4 regions of the Ruegeria sp. HKCCD7181 genome follow, and region 1 is predicted to be linked to each of the others. Evidence: riboswitches for the same ligand, from Rfam matches in the RefSeq annotation. Region 1 holds a riboswitch; each other region holds the start of a gene.
The links. Region 1 has a riboswitch for cobalamin ahead of AC2TCY_RS10405 (energy-coupling factor ABC transporter permease). Riboswitches for the same ligand answer to the same signal wherever they lie in the genome.

Region 1 (7,088 bases):
CGCTGACACCGCATTGCGCGCACGACCAACGCTCCAGCTTTCCAGGTAGAGCGAAAGCGAAAAGAAGAAGGCAACCGTTGCCGCTTCGAAATATTCGCCAAGACCAATTGCGCCACAGACAGCCACCACCATCAACAGGTTCATGTCAGGCGAGAGCCGTCGCAGTGAAGACCAAGCCTTGGGCGCCACGAGCCAGACACCGAACAGGATTGCGACCGCAAACAAGGCTACCTCGGGCAATGGCATCATTACATCCGCATGCCCCGAGAACAGACCAAATACTCCGCCCATACCAGTCTCGAAGATGTGCCACGTGAATCCCGCTGCCCAAAACCCACCGCTGAGAGCGGTGAACCGCCGCTGGCGGGCAATATGCGCCGCCTGAATCTGGGCTGCATCGTCGTCGTTCCAGGGCTTTGCACTCATCCCAGTGCCAGCGACCAACTGCATGACCTCGTCGTTCGAGATATTGCCGGCACTCTCGAGCAAAGTCATCCGGCCATTGATGACATCAAATACGATATGTTCTGTTCCGCCAACTTTCGGACCCACAACCCGGTTCAGGATTGCCACTTCTTCAGCGCAGTCCAGACCCGAGACTTGAAAACTTCTCCCATTTATAGGCGCTGATCCGGACTGCACGACATCCTCGCCTGCCCCGCCGCCGCAGCACTGTTGGTTCCGGCAAGTATCTTGGACATCAGCACGAGTGTTATCGGGAAGGCTGCTATCGGATGGCATGAATGGACCTCACGACTCTTTGTGGTCTTCAGTAGATAGGACCTGCAGCAACTAGAGGTTCAAGAACAATTTCGATTTTTTTGAACAGCCTCCATTCGCGAGAAAGCCCATCGCGGCTTGCGACTGATCCCGGCGGATGCGACCTTTTTATAAACGAATCAAGATCAAAGACGGACTGTCCGCATGCAGAAACAATTTGCGACCATCATAGTGATGCTTTCAGTCACGGCTGGATGCTCCGCTCAATTGTCCGGAACAGGTGCTTCAACCACCAAGATTGGAAAAATCCCTGAATCGGTTGAGGCGTTGGCCGCACCCGGACAGGATTTGGCGTCCGCGCGTCTTTCGCCGCAGGACAATTGTTTTTGGTACGAACACCGCGGTCCTGTGGAAACAACCCTGTTACCTTTGCGCGCAACTAACGGCGGTCCGATCTGCGTTGCGCGTGAAGCCTGACATTCACGCTGGTCATGGATTGCTGACGCTGCCCTAGTGTTGTTGTCGTTTAAGTCCGCGCGCTAACTCTGTTTTCGGCAGAATACAGGTAAGCCGTCGAGCCGGTTTTAACATTTGGATAGAGATCGTTGATATGGGCCATAATCATGCGGACGCATCCAGAACTCGCGCGACCTCCAATGCTCTTGGGTTGCGGTGTGCCGTGAATCCTTAAGTAAGTATCGCGGTTACCGACGAATAGGTAGAACGCTCGGGAACCAAGTGCATTGTTCGGGCCCGGCTCCATACCATTCCTGTACTGCGCGTATTCCGGATTGCGCTCAATCATCGAAGCCGTTGGCGTCCAATGGGGCCATTTCACCTTTCGGCGGATGTCATAAGTACCAGGTTCGTATAAATCTCCGCGCGCAATGGCAACGCCATAGCGCATCGCCGTACCGCCCTGTTCGATATGGTAAAGGTAGCGTGCAACAGCGTCCACGTGGATGTCACCAGCTACAAGCCCATCATTTGCAACAACCCGACGCGGCAAGAAACGCTCATGCACCCCCCAAGGGTTGGACGTGGCCGGATTGTAACCCGGTGGGGTAACCGCGGCGTCCCAGGCCGCCTTTTGCGAAACGGTTGGCCAGGTATTGGCCACAACCGGGCTGGATACCGAAGCCGAAAACAGTGCAGTGCTCGTCTGGATGAAATGGCGTCTCGTCAGCATTTTCCGATCCTGATCTCCAATCATGGCGGGCTGGCTACTCGCTCCAGCAACCACTGGCGAAGTTTAACGCCTCTGGCGCCCAGAGTATCAAGAGGCTTCCGGCAGCATTTAAAATTTCGGACCGACTATGGGTTAATTTGCACCTATTTTGCCCCTTTAAATTTAGTCGACAACTGAAGCTCTGGCCTCATTGACAGGAGCAATGTGTCCGTTGTAGCCGTTTCTCGTTTACGGTTCCCAGCGGCTAAAATCGAAGGGATTAAAAGGGAATACGGTGCGGCGCATCCAAACGTGTCAAATCCGTAACTGCCCCCGCAACTGTGAGCGGAGAGCGACGCCAAAAGACCACTGACCCCAAACCGGGCCGGGAAGGTTGGTTTAGCAGTAACCCGCGAGTCAGGAGACCTGCCGTTTAACATCGGGCGATGCCCAAACCTTAATTGCCGGCATCAATTGCCGGTGCGACCTGAACAGCCGCCGGGTGAGGCGGCAGGGAGAGAACTTATGCATATCGAACCGGGCATCGTAAACGGTGCCAAAATTGTGCTGTCTTACGCAACTGCCGCCGGGGCTGCCACATACGCCGCCAAGGAGACCTTCAGCACACTGCGGGCAAATGGTCTTGCGTCTTTTGCCATGCGCTCCGCACTCGCCACAATTGGTGTTTTTCTATTTTTCGAGATCCTGCCGCATTTTCCAGTTGGTGTTTCCGAAGTCCATTTCATCCTCGGCTCCACCCTGTTCCTGCTGTTGGGTGCGGCACCGGCGGCGTTTGGCCTAGCAGCCGGGCTTCTGATTCAGGGCGTTTTCTTTGCTCCGTTCGATTTGCCGCAATACTTCATCAACCTGACGACGTTGCTGGTACCCCTGTTCGCGCTACAGGCGCTGGCCAAGCGTATCATCGCGCCGGGTACCGCCTATGTTGATCTGAAGTACAGTCAGGCTTTGGCGCTGAGCAGCGCCTATCAGGGCGGAGTGGTTGCCTGGGTCGCTTTCTGGGCTTTCTATGGCCAGGGGTTCGGCGCTGAGACCATGGCCTCTGTGCTGACTTTCGGTGGTGCTTATATGCTTGTCATCATCATCGAGCCACTGGTTGATCTGGCGGTGCTGGCAGCGGCCAAAGCTGCTCGCGGACTGAACGGCACAGGCCTTGTGACTCCGCGCCTTTACAACGCTGCTCAAGCTTGACCTCAGAAAACGGCGGCGCGGATGCAAGCGCCGTCTAAGGTTGTGTATTCAACTCCCGTAGTGGTTGGGCACAACCTTTACCTCGATGCGCTAATACTGCGGCTTCGATAATTCTAGAACCCAAAGCTCACAGCCCTGGAATCTTATCTGTAAGCGTCGGATGAAAACCCCGGAAGTGCTTACACAACCAAGTTCTGGCCGTGACAAGCGGAGATGGCGGATTTAAACCGCTTTTTCCCAGCTACGGCGGTCGAACGAGCGGCTAGCATCGCCATCATCCGGGCGCCAAAATGAGACCTGATCTTCGCTGGGTCACTTCGTGTCGGCGATCGCGACGCCCATCCAGTCGTCCGGCGGAGGCGCATCCAGGAAGGCGGATGCGCGCCTTTTCATGACCGCAGAGGCAAGATCTCCACCACGCTCATTTTCAGCCGCCTCAAATGCAGAGATCGCCTGTTCAAATTTTCTGTTCCGATAGTAGGTTAGCCCCTCTTCATAGAGCTCAATCCAGGTGTGAGACTTGTCGAAACTATCGGCCATCGCGATCAACTCAAAAATAACGAGGCCACCGGAGCGCCCAAAAACAGCCAGGGTGTCCAATTCCCTCGCGATAACCGCGTCGCCCGCCGCCCGCCGGGTTTCCGGGCCAATCAGGATCGATGTGTCATATGCTTTGTTAGCGCCTTCCAAGCGGCTGGCAACGTTCACAACATCACCGATTGCCGTGTAGTTTAGCCGCTGCTCAGAGCCGATGTTTCCGACCAGCGCCTCGCCACTGTTCAGTCCAATGCGCACGCGTAAAGCGCTTCCCGTATCGTCCCTGATATCGGTTTCTGCAACCGCAGCGACGAGATCCAGCGCGGCGCGACAAGCGTTCTCGGCGTGATTGGAATCCTGTCGCGGAGCGCCCCAGAACGCCATGACAGCGTCGCCCATAAACTTGTCGATCGTACCGTTGTTACGAGCGATGGCAGACGAAGCGGCGTCAAAGAAAGGCTCCATCAGTTCTACAATCTGGGGTCCAAGCCTTTCGGACAGACCTGTAAAACCGGCAACGTCACAAAACAAAACCGATATCTGTTTCATCTCCCCGCCGGGCTGAGTGTTGATGCCTTCTGAAACCAAGGTCCGTACAAGGTCAGTGGGTACGTATTTGCGGAAAGCAGAAAGACCGGCAGCCATGTTTGCAGTCGCGGCAGAAAGGTTGGCAAGTTCCGACAATCTGGACGGGCGGCTTGAAATCTGCTCGATGTCAAAGCGTTCGACCTTGTTCAGATCTTCGACGATATCCGCCAATGGTGTCGATACAACCCGCCTGACAAGCCAGATAGCCAAACCGATGGCCCCAATAACGACTCCAACAAGAACGTAAATCAGGCGCACCAACGTTTTATCGATACCTGACAGGAACGCTGCTTCCGGAATGACCGTAGCAACGCGCCAACCATAAAAGCCTAGAGGCGTCAGTGCCACCGCATAGGGGACGCCCTCATTGACAATTCTTGTGGTTGAATTCATCGAGACGCGCGCGCCGGACTTACCCAACAATTGCTCGCCGGACTTTTTGGCAACCTCGTAAAGCTCACCTTCACCCATCCGAGCGGGCGTAACCTCATCAGCATCCGGATCCGGAGCAGCAATCACCTTCCCGTCTGCATCAAGGATAAACGCGGCGCCAAATTCGCCTGGCCGCAACGTGCCAAGGAATCGGGACAGCCGATCAGTTTCGATGACAACTGCCAAAACACCCTGCCGTCTACGGTTCACATCGACTGGCCCGGCAAAAGCGTAAACTGTCTTCTGGCTGCCTGGTAAGTCACGAGCTTCGATCCAATCTGGCGAGTCACGCCCAATCGAATTTCCAAACCACGCGTGATCACGCGGGTCGTAGGTTGTAGGCGTGAAGTTCCGTTCTTCAAACTGGATGTCGCCGGGAATGAAGATGTAGCGGTCCCGGCGCAGCATCCGATCTCGGATCTCGCTGTCGATTTCAATCATTTCCAGTCCACCATCGCCGAGGCGGTGTGCGGCAAAATAATTCCCGTCGGGCCAACCGAACATAATCCACGAAATATTGGGTTGGGCCTGCAACTGCGACAGAAAGACAAACTCTCTTTTGTCGGCTTGTCGCGTTGCTATGACATTCTGGACAAAGATGGTGCGTACAGCGGCCCAGGCGGCCTCAGCGGAACTGAGTGTCAGCCCGACTTCGATTCGAACAGTATTGGCGATCTGGCTATTGATTTCAGCCGCAAGCATCCGACTGTTTTCACGCGCAGTGGTCCACCACAGCGAATGCACAACGAAGGTCGACACGCCGATTGACAGGGCAACGAGGATTGTTACTGCGATCCCTACGCTGACACGCATGGTAGCCCCTTGTCATTTAGTGCCGGTGGTAGCCGATTAGACAGCCAATCGGTCAATTCAAATCCCTTTGGCGCGCTTCCATAAACGTCTGGCGAAGGCAATTGGTATCGCCAGTTTGACGCTCTTACAGCAAGGTGCAACAAGCCCGCATATTCAGACGAAAACGCTGAGCAAGTGAAATGCCGACGTGCTTGGACCTTATGGAAAAGCGTTAACATTCACGGATCTGCCTTGATCATGATTCATATAGCGGACATTGGCACACTGCCGACAGCCAGCATAGCGCAGGCCGCAGGGTCAATCTTCCCAACCTAGAAAAAAATTGAATCCGCGTGAGGCCGCTAATTTCTTTGCCCTTTGGCGTTGCCACCACGATACGGAAAACCTCATCGTCGGATTCTGGAGGATTGGTCAGCGCTCAGACAGCCCAGCCATTTGCAGACCAGCCATCAGATTCCGTTGAAACTCTGCGTCCAATTGCCAGACAGACAGGATATCAGGTGCTTTCGCTTTAAAGCCCGGGTGAAGCGGCAACAATTTTTCCAGAGCCAACTGAGCGCTTGGATGGTTTCCAAGTTTGCCATTCAGCGCGGCGCGCCAAAGGTGTGTCCAAAAAAAACCGACCTGTCAATCAGCTTGAACCGTGCCGATCTGGAGAAAGCCATGACCGGTGAGCGCAAGCTGACCGACATGCTGGCCGATGGTACCGTACAGGCGGAGGGGAACGCCGAGGTCTTGGCGCAGTTGGCCTCAACTCTGGATCAGTTTGATTTGGGCTTTGAGCTGATGCCGGGCACCGGCGGGCATGACCTGACGCCGCCAGCCAATGATTTCGCACAGCCACCGCTGGCAAATTCTAACGGGGGCTAAGTCGGATCGCCTGACAGAAAATGGCTCGGGGCAAACCTGCCCTGAGCCACTCCTAACCCAATTGCAATCCAGGTGAATCCAAATCGGAATTGAGGAGCAGCGATGACCGTCAACGTTGTTTCCCTTCGACGAATGCGCGTTGACCCGCGACTATTCCCGCACGCCTTGTAATCGACCCTTATGACTGACTGTCCCATTCTACATGCTAGGCCGGAAAAGGCTGCGCAGAATACTGACTGGAAACCACCTTTATAAAAAACGCTAGTCTACTTGTCTGGAGCGTTTAGAGATTTCAGACGTCGGTCAGAACCTCGAACCCCGCAAAAATAATTGTCTTTCCGTTGATAGGAACATCCTTCATGTCGCCCATCTCTGGGTCCTGCATGGCTTCTGCAAATCTCGCTTCCTGTGTCGCCTGATCGGGCCATTCCTGCCATCCCATCACGACCGTCTCATCTGGGCCGGCCTGCACGGCCAGCGGGAACGAAGTAACCTCGCCGGGGGGAACTGCACCACCCCACGTTTCGACAACTCGCTGTGCGCCGTGCTTTCGGAAAATCTTCGCCATTCGCGCGGCGTGCGCCTGGTGCTCCGCTTTCTTTTCCGTTGGTACCGCCCCGGCATATGCCATGATCCACGCCAATTCTTCACCCTCCTGATGATTTCAGTCCCGAGAGCTTAGCATAAATTTGTCACGATGCCTTTAGGCATGCCACTTCGGCCTCAGACACCCAAGCCCCCGCACATGTTC
Region 2 (7,088 bases), on a different contig from region 1:
CGCGACGCCGGGATCGAATATGAGATCATTCCCGGTATTCCCTCGGCAGTTGCCGCAGCTGCTGCAGCAGGCATTCCCCTAACCCGTCGCCTGACCGCACGGCGTGTGCAGTTTGTCACCGGCCATGATGTCAGCGGCAAGTTACCTAAAGACCTCAACCTTCCCGCATTGGCCGATTCCGGCGCGACAACGGTTGTTTTCATGGGTAAGCGTACTTTTCCGCTGCTGGTCGAAGCTCTGCATGCGCACGGTCTGTCGTTGGATACGCCTGCTCTTATGGCCGAGTCGGTTTCGACCCCTGATCAGGCTTTGCACCGTTCCACAATCGGCGCCCTGTCAGAGAAGCTGGCAGCAGAGATCGGAACCGCCCCTGCTCTGATCCTGTATGGACCGCTGGCGGAGTTCGGCGATGATTGAACTGAACCTCGTCGGTGTTGGTACCGGTAATCCCGATCACGTGACCTATCAGGGCGCGCAGGCGATTCGAGCGGCTGATCTGATTCTGATCCCCCGCAAAGGTGATAACAAAGCCGATCTGGCCGGAATTCGCGAGCAAATCATCGCGCATGTGGCGGACACGCAACCAAAGATTGCCTATTTTGACATCCCTCAACGGCGGGCCGAAGACGGATACCTGCGCGGAGTGGATGAATGGCATGACGCCATCGCGCGGCGATGGAGTGAAGTGATTGACGCCCATCCCGAAGCGCACACCGTTGCGTTATTGATTTGGGGCGATCCTTCGCTTTACGACAGCTCGCTTCGGATTGCCTCGCGGCTGAACCCGCAGCCGAAAACGCGTGTGATTCCAGGTATAACGGCATTGCAAGCGCTGACGGCCGCCCACGCAATACCGATCAACGACATCGGCGCGCCCTATGTCGTGACGACCGGACGCCGATTGCGCGACGAAGGCTGGCCCAAGGCGGCGTCAACCGTAGCGGTTATGTTGGACGGCGAGTGCTCTTTTCAAAGCCTCGAGATGGCGGAATACTTCATTTGGTGGGGGGCTTACGTGGGAATGAAAGAGGAAATCCTGATCCATGGCCCTTTGAATGATGTATGTGAAGAGATTCTGGCCAGTCGCGCTCGGCACAGGGCTGCGCATGGCTGGATCATGGATATCTATTTGCTGAAAAAGCGCGAGAACTGACCGAAAACGTCGCAATTGGTCATTGCGTGCACGGGCTTATCGCGGCTAAATGAAAACGTCTGGTCCTGCCGGAGTCATCCGGATGCTAAGAGGGAATTTGGTGCGGCCTGCGCGCAGGTCAAATCCAAAGCCGCCCCCGCGACTGTAAGCGGTGAGCCCTGTTCAACCAGCCACTCCCGATCTTGGGGGGAAGGCGAACAGAGGCACTGACCCGCGAGCCAGGAGACCTGCCAGGCGAACGTAGAAACACCGGCCGTCGGGTGCGGCGGCATTGGAGGACAAGAAATGACAACACAAACTCAAACGGCATCAGTCGCACGCACAGGTGTACTCTCGGCTCTGTTCGCTGTTGCGCTGGGTCTGGGCATCATCACCCTGACCGGCCACGTTCAGGCGGCTGCGCTGCATGACGCGGCACATGACGTACGCCACGCAACCGGCTTCCCCTGCCACTGAGACAATGTTCAGTCGCATTCTGACCAGCGCGTTGTTCGCTGGTGCTGCAGCGGGGCTGATTGCCGCCTTGCTGCAGCTTGCGTTTGTGCAACCTGTTCTGTTGCACGCCGAACTGTATGAATCAGGAGAGCTGGTGCATTTCGGGGCCGAGGCAGTGTCTGCCCATCCCGAATTGCCGGGCATGTTCTCGGACCTGACCCGCGACGCGCTGAGCGTGATCTTCACCATGCTGACCTATACCGGTTATGCGCTCGTGCTGATTGCCGTGATGTCGGTGACAGAAGGTCTGGGACATAAAATCGATGGCCGAACTGGAGTGCTTTGGGGCCTCGCGGGTTTCATAGCCTTCCATATGGCACCTGGCTTTACACTGGCACCGGAAGTTCCCGGTGTTGCGGCTGCCGACGTCTATGCCCGCCAAGTCTGGTGGTTCGCGACAGTGGCTGCAGCCAGCGTTGCCATGTGGCTGATCGCCTTTGGAGGCAACCTCATCAGTTACGTGGTCGCGGCCGCTCTGCTGATGGCCCCGCATGTGATCGGTGCACCGGAACCTGATGTCTTCACCGGTCCTGTGCCAACGGAAATCGGTGCCCTGTTTGCAGCCCGTGCCTTTGGTATAGGTTTGGTCGCGTGGGTTCTTGTTGGTTCTTTCGCCGGGTACTTTTGGCAGAAAGAATCTAAGCACGCTGAAGCGAACGCTTGATCAGCCTCAAATAATGCCCGTCGGGACAATCCCGGCGGGCTTTTGTTTTTCAAGGATAAGAAATGTCCCGCTCACTTGCTCTGTTTGCAATTGGTCTGGTCTTTGGCGGAGGCGCAGGGTTTGTACTGGCCGCGGCCAATGGCGTCACTTTCGACGGCCATGACCATTCCGATCCTTCTCATCACGGCGGCGGCCAAGCCGAAGCGATGGCCCACGACCATTCCACTGCTGTTAATCTGCCAGCCGGCCCGAACGCACCCGGTCTGGAGATCGCGGTGATCCAGGACCCCATGGCAGGATGGAACTTGCACGTCATGCCTCAGAACTTCCGGTTCTCGCCGGAAAACGCATCGGCGGCTGACAAAGAAGGTGAAGGTCACGCTCACGTTTATATCAATGGCGAAAAACTGGCGCGGCTATACGGCAACTGGATGCATATCTCTGATCTGCCTAAGGGTGAGGTCGAGGTTTCTGTCTCGTTGAACGCCAACAGCCACAGCCCGCTGATGGTTGATAACGTGCCGGTCAGTACGGCAGTTACGGTTCAGGTCGACTAAAACGCCGGAATGCGTGCACGCAGACACATTCGAAGGCGTCCGCATGGTCGGGCGTCGTCAATCCAGCCGGACGGGCTGTTCAAAATCGTCTGACATGTCGCCGCGATGTCTTCTGCATCCGCAACGACATCAATTCCTGTAAAAACGTATGAGGCGATCCCTTGCCCCTGCAATGCCAGAGCCGTTGGCGTTTCGCAGCCACTGAAGCAGGCATGGGCACTGATCTGGACCCGATCCTCCAGGCCTGACTTGGTCAGTGCCGCTTGTACGGCCTGACGTTCGGCACCGCGATCGCGCGTGCCAGCGCAGCTTTCACAGATCAGCAAACGAATCTTGTTCAACTCGGCCTCACATCGATGCATCTGCGCGTTTTTTGCGTGTTTCGGTTCTGCGGTGCAAGCCTCGGCCGCGCTTTCACGCACAAGAATGTGAGTGCGCCACACAGCAAAGTCTGGCAACAATCGCGCACCCGAACCATAGGAGGCGTAGCGATGAAAGCACTCATACCCGTCTTTTGCATGCTGGCCTTGCCCGCCTTGGCTGAAGAGCCATTGGCCGGATGGGCCGTCTATCCGACCGAAAAAACCTATGAACAGTTGGTGGACGACACCAAGACTGCTGTGAAGGAAAACGGCCTGATCGTTGTCACGCAGGCTGGTCCCACCAAGGCAGCAGCGGCCCGTGGCATCGCCATACCGGGCAACCGCGTGATCGGTGCTTTCAACAATGATTACGCTGTGCGCGTTTTGGAAACCTCCACCGCTGCGATGATCGAAGCTCCGATCCGGTTCTACGTGACCGAGAATGAGGACGGAAACGCCACCCTGTCTTACAAAACGCCCAGCTTTGTCTTTGCACCCTATGCGGCAGAAGGCGGGCAGGCTCTGGCCGAAATTGCCAACGAGCTGGACGCCAAGTTTCAGGCCGTGGCCGAATCCGCAGTCAAATAGTCACACTGGCGTGAACCACCTTGCGTCCGGGGGCGTCCTCCGCAATCTGCTTGCCAATAAACACTTCGGAGCATGACTGATGCAGGATCCTTCTCCCCGCGCCGCGGATCTTCTGGCCCAAAGGTTGTACGAGGCCGGTTGCCGCCATGCATTCGGTATGCCCGGCGGCGAAGTATTGACACTGGTGGATGCGCTGGAGACGGCAGGCATTACCTTTCATCTGACCAAACATGAAAACGCCGCGGGTTTCATGGCCGAAGCCGTTCATCATCGTGACGGTGCACCAGCCATTCTTGTCGCGACGCTGGGCCCCGGTGCGATGAACGGAATCAACGTAGTCGCGAACGCCTTGCAGGACCGTGTGCCAATGATCGTGCTGACCGGCTGTGTCGATGCACATGAGGCGCTGACCTATACCCATCAGGTGATGGACCATTCTCAGGTCTATCGCTCGATCACCAAGGGTACATACCTGCTTACTGCCGAAGGTGCCGACGTAGTCGCGGACAAAGCGGTATCTCTGGCAACGCAGCCGCGCCCCGGCCCAGTGCATGTCGATGTGCCGATCTCGGTTGCAGATACCCGTGTGACTGGCGTGAAACGGCGCAGGTTGGCCAAGGTTGCGCCTGTTTCTCCCGAAGGAGAATGTCTGGAAAAGGCCCGCCGCTGGGTTGCCGAGGCCGAACGCCCAATAGCAATTCTGGGTCTGGACATTCTGTACGACGACTCGCGCTGCCTGGTTCGGGCATTTCTGGAACATTTCGGCATACCGTTTGTAACGACCTACAAGGCCAAGGGCGTCATTCCCGAGGATCACCCGCTTTGTCTGGGCAGTGCGGGGCTGTCGCCGCTGGCTGACAAGCATCTGGTCCCTCTGATCGAACAAGCCGATCTGGTTTTGTGCCTGGGCTATGACCCGATCGAGATGCGCCCCGGCTGGCGCGAGATCTGGGATCCCGAGGAAAAACGCGTCATCGATATCTCTGCCGTGGTCAATGACCACTACATGCATCAGGCGGGGCTGCATCTGGTCGCAGACACCAGCGCAACGCTGGAGGCCATTGCCAAAGGAAATCCGGCCCGCGAAACATGGTCTGATGGCGAACCTGCGGAGGTCAAAGCAGCCCTGGTCAAGGCCTTTCCGACCGACGAAGACTGGGGCCCTGCCGCCGTTATTGCGGAAACACGAGCCGCCCTGCCCGCTGATACGCTGGCGACAGCGGACAGCGGCGCGCATCGTATCCTGCTAAGCCAGATGTGGGAGTGTTCCGAAGAACGCGGATTGATCCAGTCTTCGGCCCTCTGCACCATGGGTTGTGCGATACCGATGGCGATAGGTCTGAAACTGGCGGAACCCGAGCGCCCCGTGATCAGCTTTTCCGGCGATGCGGGATTTCTGATGGTGGCTGGCGAGCTCTCGACAGCCGCCGAAATGGGCGGCAATCCGATCTTTCTGGTCTTTGTGGATGCCAGCCTTGCGCTAATCGAATTGAAACAGCGCCAGCGCCAGATGGGGAATCGTGGTGTTGATTTCGACCGTCACGATTTTTCCGCCATGGGTCGGGCGTTCGGCGGAAATGGACATACAGTGCGCAACCGCTCAGAACTGCGCACAGCATTGAATGAGGCCATGAAAGCCGACAAGTTCACAGTTATCGCAGCAGAGATCGACCGCGGAGGCTACGATGGCCGCATCTGAAGGCCCCCTGAATGGCGTCAAGGTTCTGGATCTTAGCCGCATTCTGGCCGGACCCACCTGCACTCAGCTGCTTGGGGATCTGGGTGCAAGCGTCGTCAAGATCGAAAACCCCGCTACTGGGGGCGACGACACGCGGCAATGGGGGCCACCCTATGCCGAGGACGCAGACGGCAACCGTTCGGACCTGAGCGCTTACTTCATGTCCTCGAACCGCAACAAGAAATCGGTCGCCGTCGATATCGCTACAACCGAAGGCCAGGCCGAAATCCGGCGGCTGGCGTCACATGCGGATATTCTGATCGAAAACTTCAAACCCGGCGGTCTGGCCAAATATGGGCTGGATTATCCGTCCCTGTCGCAGGAACTTCCGAGCTTGGTCTATTGCTCGATCTCGGGTTACGGCCAGACCGGCCCAAACGCCTCTAAACCAGGCTACGACCTTATGGCTCAAGGCTATGGTGGGGTCATGTCCCTTACGGGCGACCCCGAAGGACCGCCAATGAAAGTCGGCGTCGGCATTGCAGACGTCATGTGCGGAATGTACGCATGTGTCGGGATTTTGGCTGCCCTGCGGCACCGCGATTTGACTGGCGAAGGCCAGCAGATTGATCTTGCCCTCGTGGACGCTCAGGTTGCTTGGCTGATCAATGAGGGCGTGAACTATCTGACATCGGGCAATGTCCCACAGAGGCGCGGCAACGGTCACCCGAATATCGTGCCATACGACGTTTATGAAACCTCCGACGGGCATGTGATATTGGCGGTCGGAAATGACAGCCAGTTCCGAAGGTTCTGCGGGTTCATTGAAAAACCCGATCTCGCCAACGACCCCCGTTTTTCAACCAACCCCGCCCGGCTTGAAAACCGGGATGCGTTAAACGCCGTCCTGCGTCCGGCGGTTCAGTCCCTTGCGACCAGCAAGGTCATCGAAGGGCTTGAAGCGCTGAAAGTGCCAGTTGGTCCGGTGCAAACTTTGGATCAGGTTTTTGAAACGGATCAGGTGGCCGCGCGGCAGATGCAAATCACCATGAAAGCTGCGCCGGGCGCAGTGCAATTGATCGGAAATCCTCTGAACCTATCCCGCACACCTGTAACATATCGCAGTGCCCCGCCGACCTTTGGTTCGGATACTGAGGCCGTCTTGAACGCCGAAAACCCCTTTGAGGATTGAAACACTCCGCAGGTTTAAGCGGCATGTTGCTGAAACATGCCCTTGAATCGGCGGTTTTTTTCGCGTTTTCCACACACAGCTTTTCACCAATTCGAGAGCAGGGTCGATACTGTTACGACCCGCTGACACACTCTGCTACATCGAACAGTGTAGAATTTTGCAACCGGATTGGACCCAAGCATGAAACAAGACGTTTTTGGACAGATGAACACCCTGAGCCAGCCGACAAGTGTCGAAGCCTGGAATGGTGTTCTGCTTGGGTTCATGGCGCATGCCGCAGTTACTCCGCAGCATCTTGGCAAAGTGCTCGAGCTTGAGCCCCAGTTCGCACTGGGTCATGCGGTCAAGGGCCTGTTCTTTGTTCTGCTGGGGCGGCGCGAGATACTGCCGGTTGCGGTC
Region 3 (7,088 bases), on a different contig from region 1:
CTTTGGCCTCACTTAGAAGCGTCAAAACGTCGTCAGTTTCACCCGGCGAAACCTGCGCGTAACGCTCAATCATTACCGCAGCAGTGCGTAGAGACCACCCCATGCATCCTGCAATCTGTGAGAGTGATAGACCCGCCGCACAAGCCTCGTGGCTGCCGCGCCACGGGCGTCGTAAAGCCGCAGGCCATATGCCGTCATTGATGCGCACCGCTACAGCGCTCGCAACCGCGCCATTTTCGCATTCAGCTTCTTTGCTGGCCTGCGCGCGTGTGAGATTGCAGGATTGAAGGTTAGTGATGTTTTTGATGGCAACGGTGAACCTCGTGACACAGTTTTTCTTGCGGCGGCACAAACCATGGGTGATGAAGCTGGCACCGTTCTCGTCAGCAAAAGGCTGAGCAAAGCTCTTACTGTCTACGCAAACACCTATCCACGCCACGTTAGCAAACCTGACGCTCCATTGTTCTTCAGTGCAAAGCGTGGCGGGTTCAGCCCTCAGACGATTGTGAATCTGTTTGCCAAATTTTGCGCGGCAGGCATTAAGGGCGCTAGCTCGCATAGCGGACGCAGGCAGTTTTTGACGGAACTTGCGGACAAGGGAGTGAATGTGCGGGTATCCCTCCTGAATCAACCTGCTCAGATTGTGCGGCCGCTACATTCAATACAGCGGCCCACATATGTTGGTCTATGGATTACCGGCATCCGGGCAGAGCATTACACGGTTAATAAGTCACCCTGTTATTCGGGATTACCTCATACCCTGGCTCTTCGGGTTCATCATCCAGCATCTCAGGCGGGAAACCAGGTGCGCGTACGTCCAAACCAGTAACTTCTTCCAATCGTTTGATGATGTTGGGCGACAGTTCCCGTTCACCAAACCGCGCTATTCCATCCTCGAATATCTTGATCATTACCGGATTAATTTCCAACGGCACCCCAGCGCGGTCCGCGACGTCCTGAAATAGGCCAATATCTTTTTTCACAAGGTCCATAGTAAAGGAAATATCGCGCGAACCGTTCAGGATGACCTGGCTTTCCGTTTCGTGCACGAAAGAGGTTCCCGAGGAAATCTTGATCGCCTCATATGTCGTACTCAGGTCCATCCCCGCGGCCTTGGCCGTGACCAGCGCTTCGGCGCAGGTGATGAGGTTGGCAGTGGCCAGATAGTTGGTAAGCACCTTCAGAACTGAGGCCGAACCGAGGTCTCCCGTATGCAGAATGCGCCGACCCATCGTTGTCAGAAATGGCAAAATTTGCTCGAACGTATCGCGATCACAACCCGCGAAGATCGATATATTGCCGGTTGCTGCCCTGTGACACCCTCCAGAAACGGGGCAGTCAACCGCCGCACCGCCACGCGCGATCACTTGGGCACCCAGACGTTTGACTTCGGCTTCGTCGGTTGTGGACATTTCCATCCAGATTTTGCCCGGACCGACTTCGGGTAGCATCTCTTGCATGACCGCATCAGATGCGGCTGGAGAAGGCAAGCAGGTGATGACGGCATCACAGTCGCGCATCAACTGGGCTGGCCCGTCTGCGGCCTTTGCCCCTTTGGCTACAGCACCTGAAACCAGATCCGAGTTCAGGTCATGCACCGTGAGATCGACCCCGTTGCGCAGCAGTGAACCCGAGAGCTTACCACCCACATTCCCCAAGCCGATAAAACCAACTTTCATTTATAAGTACTCCCCATTCGAGTTCAGCAGTTCATGGCACCACATCCATCCACGGCGCGTCATGCCGCCCAGCGACGCCGTCACGTCGCTTTTTACCCCCTTATGCACAAGATGCACGCGACTCGCTTGACAAGGCGCCCGCCCGTACCGCATGTCGCTTCCGTTGGTGTCCATTTTATGGATGAAAAGGGAATGCGTCAGCGGTCTACCGTCAAACGCAGCCGCCCCCGCGACCGTGACCGGAGAGGGTGCCCAATGCCACTGGCCTGCAGGCCGGGAAGGCGGGACATCCGACAGGGTAATCACCCTGACATCTGCAAGCCGGGAGACCTGCCAACACCCGAAGTAGAAACCGGACGGGGTGTTCCGGTGTCGGGTCCATGTCGAGACACGTGGCCCGCATGAGACCCCGTCCCCCACGAGAGGTTTGGGGGGATGAGAGACTTGAACGAGACCGCATCAGTCGAACTGCTGGTCTGCACAACCTGTCGACGCGGTGAGCCGGTCGAAGACGACGCACAGCGACCCGGAGCGCTGTTGCACAAGGCTCTGGCTGGTGTCGAGTGGCCCGAGGGCATCACTTTGAAACCTGTCGAGTGTCTGTCGAACTGCGACCAGGGCTGCTCGATCGTCTTGCGCGGTGGGCCCGCGCGCTGGACTTTTGTCTATGAAAACTTGAACGAAGCCAACGATGTCGAAATCATCGTCGAAGGCGCAACCAAATATCTGGCCACCGAAGATGGCCTGGTGAAGTGGCGCGAACGTCCTGAACATTTCCGCAAGAACTGTGCGGCCCGTATTCCCCCGATTGGAGCCTGATGAATGAGCAACCTCGAAAAACTCCCCGTCACCGTTATCACCGGCTTTCTGGGCTCGGGTAAAACCACCCTGATCCGCCACCTGATGCAGAACCCGCAAGGCAAGCGTCTGGCGGTGGTGGTCAATGAGTTCGGCGATGTTGGCGTCGACGGCGACATCCTGAAATCCTGCGCTATCCCGGACTGCCCGGCGGAAAACATAATGGAACTGGCCAACGGCTGCATCTGCTGTACCGTGGCCGACGATTTCATTCCAACCATCGAGGCCCTGATGGCACTGGAGCCGCGCCCCGATCATATCCTGATCGAAACCTCTGGGCTGGCGCTGCCGAAACCGCTGCTGAAAGCGTTCGACTGGCCCGATATCCGCTCGAAAATTACCGTGGATGGTGTAATCGCCCTGGCCGATGCCGAAGCTGTTGCAGCCGGTCGCTTTGCGCCGAATGTCGAAGCTGTAGACGCCCAGCGCTTGGCCGACGACTCGATCGATCACGAAACACCCCTCTCCGAAGTGTTCGAGGATCAGATTTCCTGCGCAGATATCATTCTGCTGACAAAACCAGATCTTGCGGGCCCCGAAGGCGTAGCCAAAGCCAAAGAGATCATTGCCGCCGAGGCCCCTCGCCCTCTGCCGGTTGTCGAGGTTGCCGAAGGTGCCGTGGATGTCCGGGTTGTACTGGGGCTTGAGGCGGCCGCTGAGGATGACATGGACGCTCGTCCGTCGCATCACGACGATCATGATGACCATGAACACGACGATTTCGAAAGCATCGTGGTTGAACTGCCCGAACAAACCGATCCCGCCAATCTGGTTGCCAATATCGAGCGTCTTGCCAATGAACTGAACATCCTACGCGTCAAAGGTTACGCTGCTGTTTCCGGCAAACCTATGCGCCTGCTGGTTCAGGCTGTTGGCGCCCGCGTTCGCCATCAGTATGACCGCCCCTGGAAAACTAGTGAAGAGCGTCGCTCGCGTCTGGTGGTGATTGCCGAGCATGACGACATCAACGAGGTCGCGATTCGCGATATCCTTGTCGGTGTCACCGAAGCTGCTGTGTAAAAGAAAATGCACGTCGTCTTCCGCGAAAGCCACGGGTTAGAAGAGACAGAAACCCCAACCGACCTGGGTCAGAGCCCGGCGGATCTGGTGGTTTTGTCCTTTTCCGACAGCGACCTCGGTGCTTTCGCGGCAGGCTGGCATCGCGGCGGGGGACCTGATGGTCGGATGCCGACGATGCGGTTGGCCAACCTGACAGCGTTGAAGCACCCCTTGTCTGTTGACACCTATGTCGAGCAAACGCTTGAAGGCGCCAGGGGTATCCTGATCCGTCTCATCGGCGGTGTCCCCTATTGGGCATACGGCTTACAGCAAGTTCTGGCGCTAGCGCAGGCCAAAGGCATTGCTCTGGCCGTGCTACCAGCCGACGGGCGCGAGGATACACGGCTGGACGAGTATTCCACCTTGCCTGTCTCGACCCTACGAAGACTTGCGCACCTGTGTGACACAGGAGGAGAAGTTGCGGCACAAGCGGCGCTTGCGCAGTTGGCGTTGGCGGCTGGGCTTTACGCCGGACCGGTGATGGGCGCAAAAACCTTGCCCGATTGCGGCGCGTGGTGCCCGGATCGCGGGGTAGTTCCAGCGGAAACCGCGCTTACGGGTGACGCCAAATGCGTCTTGGTTACTTTCTATCGCGCCTACCTGACGTCTGCCGACACTGCACCCGTTGCCGCCCTGATACGGTGCCTGCGTGCACGTGGCTTCGAGGCGATCGGGCTTTTCGCTCCTTCACTAAAAGCTCCGGCAGCTGCCGGCTGGCTGCGCGAACAGGTCGTCGAATTGGCCCCATCGGCGATCATCAACGCCACCTCTTTTTCAGGCAAAGGCGCGTCGGGCACCTCTCCGTTGGACGCTGCCAATGTTCCGGTGTTTCAGGTTGCGCTGGCCACCTCTCGCCGCAAGGCATGGATCGAGGCAGAACGCGGTCTATCACCTGCCGATCTGGCCATGCATGTAGTGCTGCCCGAAGTGGACGGGCGGATCTCAGCGGGCATCGCCTCGTTCAAGGAACCGGGCAAGCGCGATCCGCATCTGGAATATTCCCGCTTTGCCCACCGGGCCGAGCCGGAGCGGATCGAGGCCATCGTCGATCGCGTATCCGGCTGGCTGAAGTTGTCAGACACGCCCAATTCACAGAAAATACCAGCCTTGGTGCTGTCCACATACCCTGGCAAGGACTGGCAGATGGCGCATGCGGTTGGTCTGGATGCACTGGCTTCTGCCGAAGCGATATTGTCTGACCTTCAAGGCGCAGGCTACGACACTGCCCCCGCTGAACCTATTGCCGCCACGTTGTTGGACGCGCAGATTTCATGGCCATTGGACCACTACCTTTCGGCCCTATCGGGTTTACCTGCACAGCTGCGCGCGGATCTCGAAACGGTCTGGGGAAAGCCCGAGGACGACCCATCCTTTGCAGAAGGCGCAATTCATTTTACCGCCCTTCGTCGCGGTAAGGCCCTTGTGGCCTTGCAACCCGAACGCGGCATACCCGAGCTGCGCGATGACGACTACCATGACCTGTCGCGCACCCCGCGCCACAGCTACGTCGCGTTCTATCTGTGGCTACGCCAAGGCCTCGGCACAGATGCGCTGATCCACATCGGTGCGCACGGAACGCTGGAATGGCTGCCGGGAAAATCGGTTGCCTTGTCATCTGAGTGCTGGCCCGAAGCACTGATCCGCGACCTGCCAGTGATATACCCCTTTATCGTCAATGATCCCGGAGAGGCCGCGCAGGCCAAACGCCGGATCGGGGCCGTTACGCTGGGCCACATCCCGCCTCCGATGAAGGAAAGCGGCACTCCGGATCGCATGGTGCGGCTGGAATCTCTGCTCGATGAATTCTCGAACGCCGACGGGCTGGATCCCAAGCGCCGCGACCGGTTGCAAGCCGATATCCGGGACGAGGCGCAGGCCATCGGGCTGGAAAACGATCTGGGTCTTGATCAAGCCACCAGCACCGCCGAGGCGATCACTCGCATCGACCGCTTTGTTTGCGATATCAAGGAAAGCCAGTTCGGTGACGGGCTGCATATCTTTGGTCGCGTGCCCGAAGCGAAAAGTAATTTCAATGCTACGCCGTCTGCGCATGCCGAACGCGCCGCGCTGCTGGACGCTCTGGCTGGACAGCGGATCGCGGCAGGTCCGTCAGGCTCGCCTCATCGTGGGCGGGCTGATGTGCTGCCGACCGGGCGCAACCTTTTTACGACCGACCCGCGGTCAGTGCCAACTCGCGCAGCATATACGCAGGGTGTGAAGCTGGCCGAAGAACTGGTCAGGCGGCACCTACAGGAAGAAGGCGATTACCCGAAGGGTCTGATCGTCGATCTCTGGGGCTCGGCCACCATGCGTACGGCAGGTGAAGAGTTCGCTATGGCATTGCATCTGCTCGGCGTGAAACCCGTTTGGGACAAAGGATCGGAACGGGTTTCAGGTATCGAAGTTCTGCCGATTACCGATCTGGACCGCCCGCGCCTGGATGTGACCCTGCGCGTCTCAGGTCTGTTTCGGGATGTGTTCCCGACGCTGTCGGCACTTTTTGGTCAGGCAGTGCGCGCGCTGTCCGAGCGCGACGAGGCGCCCGACTGGAATCCATATGCGGGACATGCCCCTGCTGCCCGAGTCTATGGTCCGGCACCAGGCAGCTATGGTCTGAGTATGACCCACCTATCCGAGACCTACACGGACGAGGCCCGCGCCCAGGCCGGACAAGCGTGGCTGGATGCCAGTTCCTTTGCGCTGGAAGGTGAACATATCGCACAGGACGTTGAAGGCATCACGCAACGCGTCAGCGACGCCGACAGCTTTGTGCACCTGCAAGACTTGACCGAGACAGATCTTCTGCTCGCCAACGACTACGCCACCCATGAGGCCGGGTTTGCGGCGGCCAAAAAGATCACCGGCGGCGCCGCGCAGCTTTATCACCTCGACAATACGAACCCGGAAAACCCTCGTGCGCGCACCTTGCCAGAAGAAATCAGCCGCGTGGTTCATGCTCGGGCTGCCAACCCCGACTGGATCGCCGGAATGCAACGTCACGGATTCCGTGGCGCCGCCGAGATAGCGGCGACGCTGGATCACATGGCCTCATTTGCACATCTGTCAGGCACTGTTGCACCGCATTTGTTCGATCTCTACCACGATGCAACGCTGGGAGATGCCGAAGTGGATGCCTTCCTGCAAGGGGCCAATCCGCAAGCCTATCAAGCCATGCAGGATCGGTTTCGGGCTCTGCTCGATGCCGGTTTGTGGAACACGCGCCGTAACTCGATACGGGCAGATCTGGAGGGATTGGGATGAGCGCTCCGATCGTAAAAGGCTGGTGCCCTGGTGCACATCGACCAATGATGTCGGGCGACGGCCTGGTCGTACGAGTGCGACCCAGACTAGCGCGGCTGGACGCGGATCAAGCGTTGGGTCTGTGCGATCTGGCCCTTCGGTTTGGCAACGGGACCATTGATCTGACGAATCGCGCGAACTTGCAACTGCGTGGCGTTCAGGAGTCTGACCATAGGCCGCTGCTTAAAGAAC
Region 4 (7,088 bases), on a different contig from region 1:
CGAATAGGCTTCACGCGGACTGCCAGTCTAATCCGCCTAGCGCGCAAACAGGCCCGGCAGAAGCGCGCGCTCAGCCTATTGTTCGACAACGGAGATTTCCTTCAGGGAACACCGTTCGGAGATTGGGCCGCCGAAAACGTGACGGAAGATCACCCCATAGCAAGGGCGTTCAACGCGTTGGACTACGACGCGGTAGGACTAGGGAATCATGATTTTAATTTTGGGGTTCGACTGATTGACCGGATTGCCGACCAAATCTCGTGCCCGTTGGTCAGCAGCAACCTCAGACGCACATCACCTGCCCAAAACCCTCGGAAAAGCGTGGTGTTGCATCGTTTCGTTCAATGGAACGGCGCCGATTTGCCAATCCGCATCGGCGTGCTGTCTGTCCTGCCCCCTCAGACCACTCAATGGGAAGCGCACCGGCTGGAGGGGAAGGTCGAGATCGACGACATTCTCGACGCTGCTAAAGAAACTGCCAACGCGTTGCGTCGACAGGGCTGCGATATCATCGTCGCGCTGGCTCATTCAGGGTTGCGCGAAACGCAGGCTAATGCGGGGTTGGAAAACGCGGTCGTTCCGCTAGCCGCCTTGAAAGAAATCGACGTCATAATCGCCGGCCACACTCACCTGACGCTGCCGGGAAAATCGCATGCCAACATCGCTCATGTCGACGGCACCAAAGGGTTGGTGCATGGCAAACCCACGGTTATGCCAGGGTTTGCCGGTTCCCATCTGGGTGTCATCAACCTGATGCTGGAACCCGACGGCGCTGAAAGCTGGCGTATCGTCAAAGCCAAAGCCGAGCTGCAGTCCGCCTACCCCGCCAATCATGCCGACCCTGTGCCGGAAGATCCTGAGATGATGCGCCTGTTCGCTGCGGGTCATACGGCAACCCGCATCCGCGTCGCAGAACCCGTTGGGAGCATCTCTGCCCCGGCTCACAGTTATTTCAGTTTTTGCGCCCCTGATCGCGGACTTGCGCTGCTGGCGGCCGCTCAGGCGGCTGCGGTTCGGCCAATTCTGGCAGGGACAAGCTTGGAATCCCTTCCGCTCATATCAGTTTCGGCGCCTGCCAAATTCGGCGGTCGTGCAGGGCCGAGATATTACACCGACGTCCCGGCAGGCGAGATTTCAATGCGACATGTGGCTGACATCCACATTTTTCCTAACGAAGTGCGGGCCGTGGTAGTAACGGGTGCTCAGGTCCGGGAATGGCTCGAAATGTCAGCCGGGCTGTACAATCAAGTCTTGGCGGACCAATGCGACACTTTGATAAATCCTGGTCGGGCGGGTCACAATTTTGATGTGCTTCACGGGCTGAACTATCAGATCGACCTGTCCCAGCCGCCCCGGTATGCAGCCGCCGGCGGTGTGGCCGATCTCTCCGCCTCACGCATCCGCAATCTGACATTGGAAGGCCGTCCTGTCACCGACAGCCAGAGATTTGTCGCCGCGCTAAACAATTACCGGGCAAATGGCGGCGGGAACTTTCCAATGGCCGGACAGATGCAGCCGATCAAATTGCCGACTCTGCTTATTCAGGACATTCTGCGGGATTACCTAGCCGGAAAGCTGCCGAGCGATCCTTTGGAGCGCACGCCAAACCCGTTCAGCCTCTCCCCGCTTGGTGGAGCCAGTGCCATGCTGGAGACCGGCCCAGGTGCCGAGGCGCATCTTGACGAATTGTCTGCTTATACTCCTCATATACATGGCTTGAACTCTGCGGGATTTCTCCAGATTGAACTGACGCTCTGACGGGTTGTCATTTCCGCTTCACACACCTATATCCATCATCGAGAGGTTGGCGCGGGCGAGCGCCTCGCCAACCTGGTCAGGTCCGGAAGGAAGCAGCCACAACGAGCCCCGCTTGGGTCGATGTCCAACCTCTCACTTAGTGCCTGAAAAGGTGCCAACCTGAACCCCACAGCCGCAGGAGGGCTTTTATGATTGTAGCAATGGCCCTTCAGGCAACGCGGTTCTGATCTTAGCCATCATCCCGACTGCCTGAACACATTGCCAGTGGATACGCGCCCGCCATCCGCAAGGCTTGTTGATTCTGAACACAGGCAGACCAATGTCTCTTACCCTTTCGGACCTTGGATGGTCCTCTCATTTTGCCGCGCAACACGCGGTCGACCCAAAATTGATTCCTCTCCGCGTGACAGCCGTTCACCGTGATCGGTTGATCGGACAATGTTCTGGCGTCGAAATACCATTGCTGACCGGAGATCGCCTGACTGGTGAATTTGCCGTTGGTGACTGGGTGCTTTGCGACCCACAATACCGAGTTAAACGTTTGCTGGACCGTCGCAGCCTGCTAAAACGCCGCGCTGCCGGAACCGGGGTCGACGCGCAATTGATCGCCGCCAATGTGGATGTTCTGTTCATCGTCAGTTCCTGCAACGCGGATTTCAACCTCGCCCGCTTGGAACGCTATCTCGCGCTGGCCCATCAGGCGGGATGTTTCCCAGTCATCGTATTGACCAAAGCGGATACCATCAAAGACCCAGAGCAATATGTGAACCAGGCCCAGGCCACATCTACATTTCTGACCGTCCTGCCGGTGAACGCGCTGGACGCGCAAGACGTACAGCGCGTTCTGGATTGGTGCCCGTCTGGTCAGACGGCTGCTTTGGTCGGCTCTTCCGGCGTAGGTAAAACGACACTCGCAAATGCCATGACCGGATCGCAGGACGCAACTGCTGGCATCCGCGAGGACGATGCGCGCGGTCGGCACACAACGACCGCAAGAGCCCTGCACCGAATGAAAAACGGTGGATGGCTAATCGATACCCCGGGAATGCGCGCGCTGCGGTTACTGGACGCCAAGGAAGGTGTGAACGAGGTCTTTGCAGACATCGTTGAGCTGGCCCAGGAGTGCCGCTTCTCCGATTGCAGACACCACAGCGAACCGGGCTGCGCTGTCCTGTTCGCAATTAATGAAGGTGCTCTGAGTCCTGACCGGCTGGACCGGTGGCGCAAACTGCGGCGAGAGGACATGCGTAATTCCGAATCCGTGGCGCAAGCCCGTGCGCGCGATAAAGCATTCGGAAAAATGGTGCGGAGTGTGACACGCGGAAAGTCTTCGCGCACCGAATTCTGACAGGAGGGGGCGCCAGGTTTTGGCGTCCCTCACCTTTCGATCAAACGGGGCCAGACTGTCGCGTTTTTACGTGAAAAAACACCTATATGGCCAATACCGCTCAGTCCGAAGTCTTGAGGGTCAATCAGGTGACGTTTCGCGTCCGGTCCGTATAGATCGGCCAGTCTCCAAACCGCATCAGGTGGAACCATTTGATCGTCAGTGAACGCGAATAGGTCAACCGGTCCGCTAGCCCGAGACCAATTTGCCATCGGTAGGCTGGTACCAACCTCAGGCACATAGCTTTTTAGTGAGGTGCACCACTTGCGCCATTGCCAGTAGACCTGAGGAGGCAAGTCTGAACCGAAGCCAAGCGCTCTACCTGGCAAATATCCCATCATGCGCACGACCAAAGGCGCGTGGCCGTACCAGAACAATCCGGCAAGCCCGCGGTAAGGCCACGGATGATCCGACAGCGTGACCAAGCCCGAACAGACACAGATCATCCGGTCGATCGCGTCTATATCCGGCTGCACGGGGCCGAGCATTCCGCCAACCGAATGACCGATTGTCCAATGCTGCGAATTTGGGAACCGTCGCCGCATCTCGGCACGGGCAGCGGGCATGTCGACCAAGGCCCAATCTGCCATTGTGACCGCTGAGTCCTTCAATCGCCCCTCAAGGGAATGGCCGAAATCCCGATAATCATATGTCAGGCAGGCCATACCTTGTTCAGCTGCAAGCCATTGGGCGAAATGCTGATAGTAGTCTCGCGGCACCCCGGTTGCGCTGTTCAGAACAACGACTGTCTGCGGTTCGGACACCGGCAGGTACAAGCGGCCCGACAGCATTGCCGCCGCCGAAGGGAACCGAATATTCTCGGTAAGAACCGTTTGCCGAGCGTCTAACATCTCTTCTCCAGTCGCAACTGAACCGATCAGTTCACCTCCTCAATCGGCCCTATCTGTCGTTTCGAGTCAAGGCAGGACTTGGTTGACCAAACGTCCACTTGCCGTGCCGAAGCAATGGAGCGAGCAAATGAATGTCCAATCTGCTTGACTCGGTCACACCGCAACCGCTAGCGATTGCGTGATGGTTTCCGCGCCCTCCAACAAGGGCCGGGATGAAAAGGGAACACGGTGCGGTCCAACCCGGTTGACCCGGTACGGACTAATTCCGCGACTGCCCCCGCAACTGTAAGCGGCGAGCGATGCCAAAACACCACTGACCGAAAGGTTGGGAAGGTCGGCAAAGCAACGACCCGCAAGTCAGGAGACCTGCCATCGGAAACTAAAACCGAAACTCGGGCGGGGTGTCCGGGCAGGGTTTGGCAGCTCTGAGGCTTCCTTTCCTTATCTCTCACCCTTCGTCCCGCGCGCGGAGGGCGCAGCATGATCTGGAAGACTGACACACATCAATTCACCGCGACTATTTGCCAGCACACGGGCAAAACCTGCCCCGCACTTGCCCGTATGGCACGTGCAATGGTGCAGGCCGTAGCGACCGCAGGTCCTGCGACCACGCGCGAGTTCGAAATCGAGGGCAACACCGACCTGACGCATTGCCTAAAGGGATGCACCGCCCGCTTTCGCGCCCGGCCTGATCAGGTGCGGGTCTATTGCGGCGCAGACCCCGAGATCGGTTCTGACACGTTGGACGACTATGCCGAGCTGATGTTTGGCACGGAAATTACGTCCCTTCCTTCTCAGGCGATCAGCAGCCCGCCTTGCGCGTTGCTGGAGGCCGTAGCGCTTGCGCCAAGCCAACCGGCTCGGGCCGAGTCTTTCGCGGCAGTTTGACCTATTTCAAAGAATGCGCGCGGGCCTTTCCCATGGCCCAGCGCATCTGCCCGTCGGTCTCGACGGCGCAGGGGCGAATTTCACGGAGCCGGGACAAAGCCGCCTCTGATGCTTCACCGCATTCCACCATCAAACGCAAAACCACCATCCCTGACCGACCACATCCACCGCGGCAATGCACCAGAACCCGGCCTTTATTTGACAGAGTCGTCAGAACTCTTGCGCTGACCTCGGCCCATCGCTCGGTTATTTCAGGCGGCGGTGATCCAAAATCCTCGATGGGCAAATGGATCCATTCGATCCCGCGTTCCGTCAGGTCCTGCCCGAAATTCCCCGCACCTTCCTGCCCCATCTCAGCCGCAGTAGTCATTGAGAGTACAACATCCGGTGCCCAGCCTCTGATCACCTTCAGATCGGCCAAATAAAACCCGCCCCGGCCCGGCATAGGTGACAGTGCAAGCGAACCACCGCCGACCTGCAAAGTGTGAACTCCAAACTGCGGCATCGATCCCCCTGATTTGCTGTGCCCGCAAGTTCTATACCGTCGTACCAACATCCAAAACAAAATTCGTTCAGACCTGCGGTGGACGCGGAGGGCAGCGCGCTCTACGCTGCCGCATAACTCGAATCCGCCAGAGCAGACATGACCGACACGCCCAGCCCCGCCTATCAGGTTCTCGCCCGCAAATATCGCCCCGAAACCTTTGCCGACCTGGTTGGCCAGGATGCGATGGTGCGCACGCTGAAAAACGCGTTCGAGGCGGATCGGATCGCACAGGCCTTCATCATGACCGGTATTCGTGGCACCGGTAAAACCACAACGGCGCGAATTATTGCCAAGGGCATGAACTGCATCGGCCCGGACGGAAATGGCGGCCCCACAACTGAACCCTGTGGCCAGTGCGAACACTGCGTAGCGATCATGGAAGGCCGCCATGTCGACGTGATGGAAATGGACGCCGCCAGCCGTACCGGTGTGAATGACATCCGCGAGATCATCGACAGCGTCCGCTACCGTGCCGCCAGTGCGCGCTACAAGATCTATATCATCGACGAAGTTCACATGCTGTCGACCAGCGCCTTTAACGCGCTGCTCAAAACGCTGGAAGAACCCCCGGAACATGTGAAGTTCATCTTTGCAACCACAGAGATTCGCAAGGTCCCGGTAACGGTTCTGTCTCGGTGTCAGCGCTTTGACCTGCGGCGCATCGAACCCGAGGAAATGCTCGGCCTGCTGCGCAAAATAGCTGCGTCGGAAAACGCACAGATCGCCGAAGATGCGCTGGCGCTGATCACCCGCGCCGCTGAAGGATCTGCGCGCGACGCGACCTCGTTGCTGGATCAGGCCATTTCACACGGCGCAGGCGAGACCAGTGCCGATCAGGTACGCGCCATGCTGGGATTGGCGGATCGGGGCCGGGTGCTGGATTTGATGGACATGATCCTGCGCGGAGATGCGGCTGGAGCCTTGACCGAACTCGGTGCCCAATATGCCGAAGGGGCCGATCCCCTTGCGGTCTTGCGCGATCTGGCTGAGATCACTCACTGGGTCTCTGTCGTAAAGATCACTCCCGACGCCGCCGAAGACCCTACGGTTTCCCCCGACGAACGTGCCCGGGGGCAGCAGATGGCCGAGGCTCTGCCGATGCGCGTTCTGACGCGGATGTGGCAGATGTTGCTCAAAGCGCTCGAAGAAGTGTCCGCAGCGCCAAACGCAATGATGGCTGCGGAAATGGCGGTCATCCGGCTGACCCACGTCGCTGATTTGCCAAGTCCGCAGGAACTGCTGAAACGCCTTCAAGATACACCTCCGCCACCGAATGGAGGTCCCGGCGGCGGGGTTGCAATTCCAGGGACTGCCGCACCCGCGTCGCAAGCCTCGACGCAACCTGCCTATGCCGCGACGACAACAGGAAACGGTGGCGGACCTACGGCGGCGCTGGCACAGGACGTTCAGGCCGCGCTGGCGCGCTATCCGACCTTCGATCACGTGGTCGAGTTGATCCGCGCAAACAGAGATGGCGTTTTGCTGGAAGAGGTCAAAAGCTATCTCAGACTGGCGGCCTACCAGCCCGGCCGGATCGAGTTTCAGCCCACCGAGCGCGCCTCGGCCAACTTGGCCCAGCGGCTTGGATCTGCAATGCAAAGGTGGACGGGCAATCGGTGGGCCGTGACGGTTGTAAATGAAGGCGGCGGTGAGACTA

Region 2: it holds a riboswitch for cobalamin, as region 1 does, so the genes downstream of both, AC2TCY_RS06490 (CbtB domain-containing protein) here and AC2TCY_RS10405 (energy-coupling factor ABC transporter permease) in region 1, are expected to answer to the same signal.
Region 3: it holds a riboswitch for cobalamin, as region 1 does, so the genes downstream of both, AC2TCY_RS06420 (DUF1636 family protein) here and AC2TCY_RS10405 (energy-coupling factor ABC transporter permease) in region 1, are expected to answer to the same signal.
Region 4: it holds a riboswitch for cobalamin, as region 1 does, so the genes downstream of both, AC2TCY_RS17845 (hypothetical protein) here and AC2TCY_RS10405 (energy-coupling factor ABC transporter permease) in region 1, are expected to answer to the same signal.

The regions. Positions count from the first base shown of each region.
Region 1 covers NZ_JBWVBC010000004.1:267,517-274,604, reverse strand. Annotated here, with positions in the region: gene AC2TCY_RS10420 (heavy metal translocating P-type ATPase) at 1-741, opposite strand, end outside; gene AC2TCY_RS10415 (hypothetical protein) at 925-1,197, shown strand; gene AC2TCY_RS10410 (L,D-transpeptidase) at 1,247-1,909, opposite strand; cobalamin riboswitch at 2,124-2,336, shown strand; gene AC2TCY_RS10405 (energy-coupling factor ABC transporter permease) at 2,414-3,097, shown strand; gene AC2TCY_RS10400 (adenylate/guanylate cyclase domain-containing protein) at 3,410-5,467, opposite strand; gene AC2TCY_RS10395 (alkyl sulfatase C-terminal domain-containing protein) at 6,032-6,337, shown strand; gene AC2TCY_RS10390 (DUF1428 domain-containing protein) at 6,630-6,980, opposite strand.
Region 2 covers NZ_JBWVBC010000002.1:593,253-600,340, forward strand. Annotated here, with positions in the region: gene cobA (uroporphyrinogen-III C-methyltransferase) at 1-417, shown strand, start outside; gene cobF (precorrin-6A synthase (deacetylating)) at 410-1,153, shown strand; cobalamin riboswitch at 1,197-1,402, shown strand; gene AC2TCY_RS06490 (CbtB domain-containing protein) at 1,439-1,609, shown strand; gene AC2TCY_RS06495 (CbtA family protein) at 1,614-2,312, shown strand; gene AC2TCY_RS06500 (hypothetical protein) at 2,375-2,869, shown strand; gene AC2TCY_RS06505 (DUF1636 family protein) at 2,866-3,210, opposite strand; gene AC2TCY_RS06510 (DUF302 domain-containing protein) at 3,361-3,819, shown strand; gene AC2TCY_RS06515 (thiamine pyrophosphate-binding protein) at 3,899-5,518, shown strand; gene AC2TCY_RS06520 (CaiB/BaiF CoA transferase family protein) at 5,505-6,689, shown strand; gene AC2TCY_RS06525 (tetratricopeptide repeat protein) at 6,870-7,088, shown strand, end outside.
Region 3 covers NZ_JBWVBC010000002.1:578,476-585,563, forward strand. Annotated here, with positions in the region: gene AC2TCY_RS06410 (hypothetical protein) at 260-829, shown strand; gene AC2TCY_RS06415 (NAD(P)-dependent oxidoreductase) at 723-1,679, opposite strand; cobalamin riboswitch at 1,827-2,031, shown strand; gene AC2TCY_RS06420 (DUF1636 family protein) at 2,115-2,498, shown strand; gene cobW (cobalamin biosynthesis protein CobW) at 2,502-3,557, shown strand; gene cobN (cobaltochelatase subunit CobN) at 3,564-6,857, shown strand; gene AC2TCY_RS06435 (cobalamin biosynthesis protein CobG) at 6,854-7,088, shown strand, end outside.
Region 4 covers NZ_JBWVBC010000010.1:44,927-52,014, forward strand. Annotated here, with positions in the region: gene AC2TCY_RS17825 (bifunctional 2',3'-cyclic-nucleotide 2'-phosphodiesterase/3'-nucleotidase) at 1-1,758, shown strand, start outside; RNA gene ffs (signal recognition particle sRNA small type) at 1,798-1,896, shown strand; gene rsgA (ribosome small subunit-dependent GTPase A) at 2,078-3,106, shown strand; gene AC2TCY_RS17840 (alpha/beta hydrolase family protein) at 3,136-3,996, opposite strand; cobalamin riboswitch at 4,162-4,384, shown strand; gene AC2TCY_RS17845 (hypothetical protein) at 4,477-4,884, shown strand; gene AC2TCY_RS17850 (protein-tyrosine phosphatase family protein) at 4,886-5,389, opposite strand; gene AC2TCY_RS17855 (DNA polymerase III subunit gamma/tau) at 5,528-7,088, shown strand, end outside.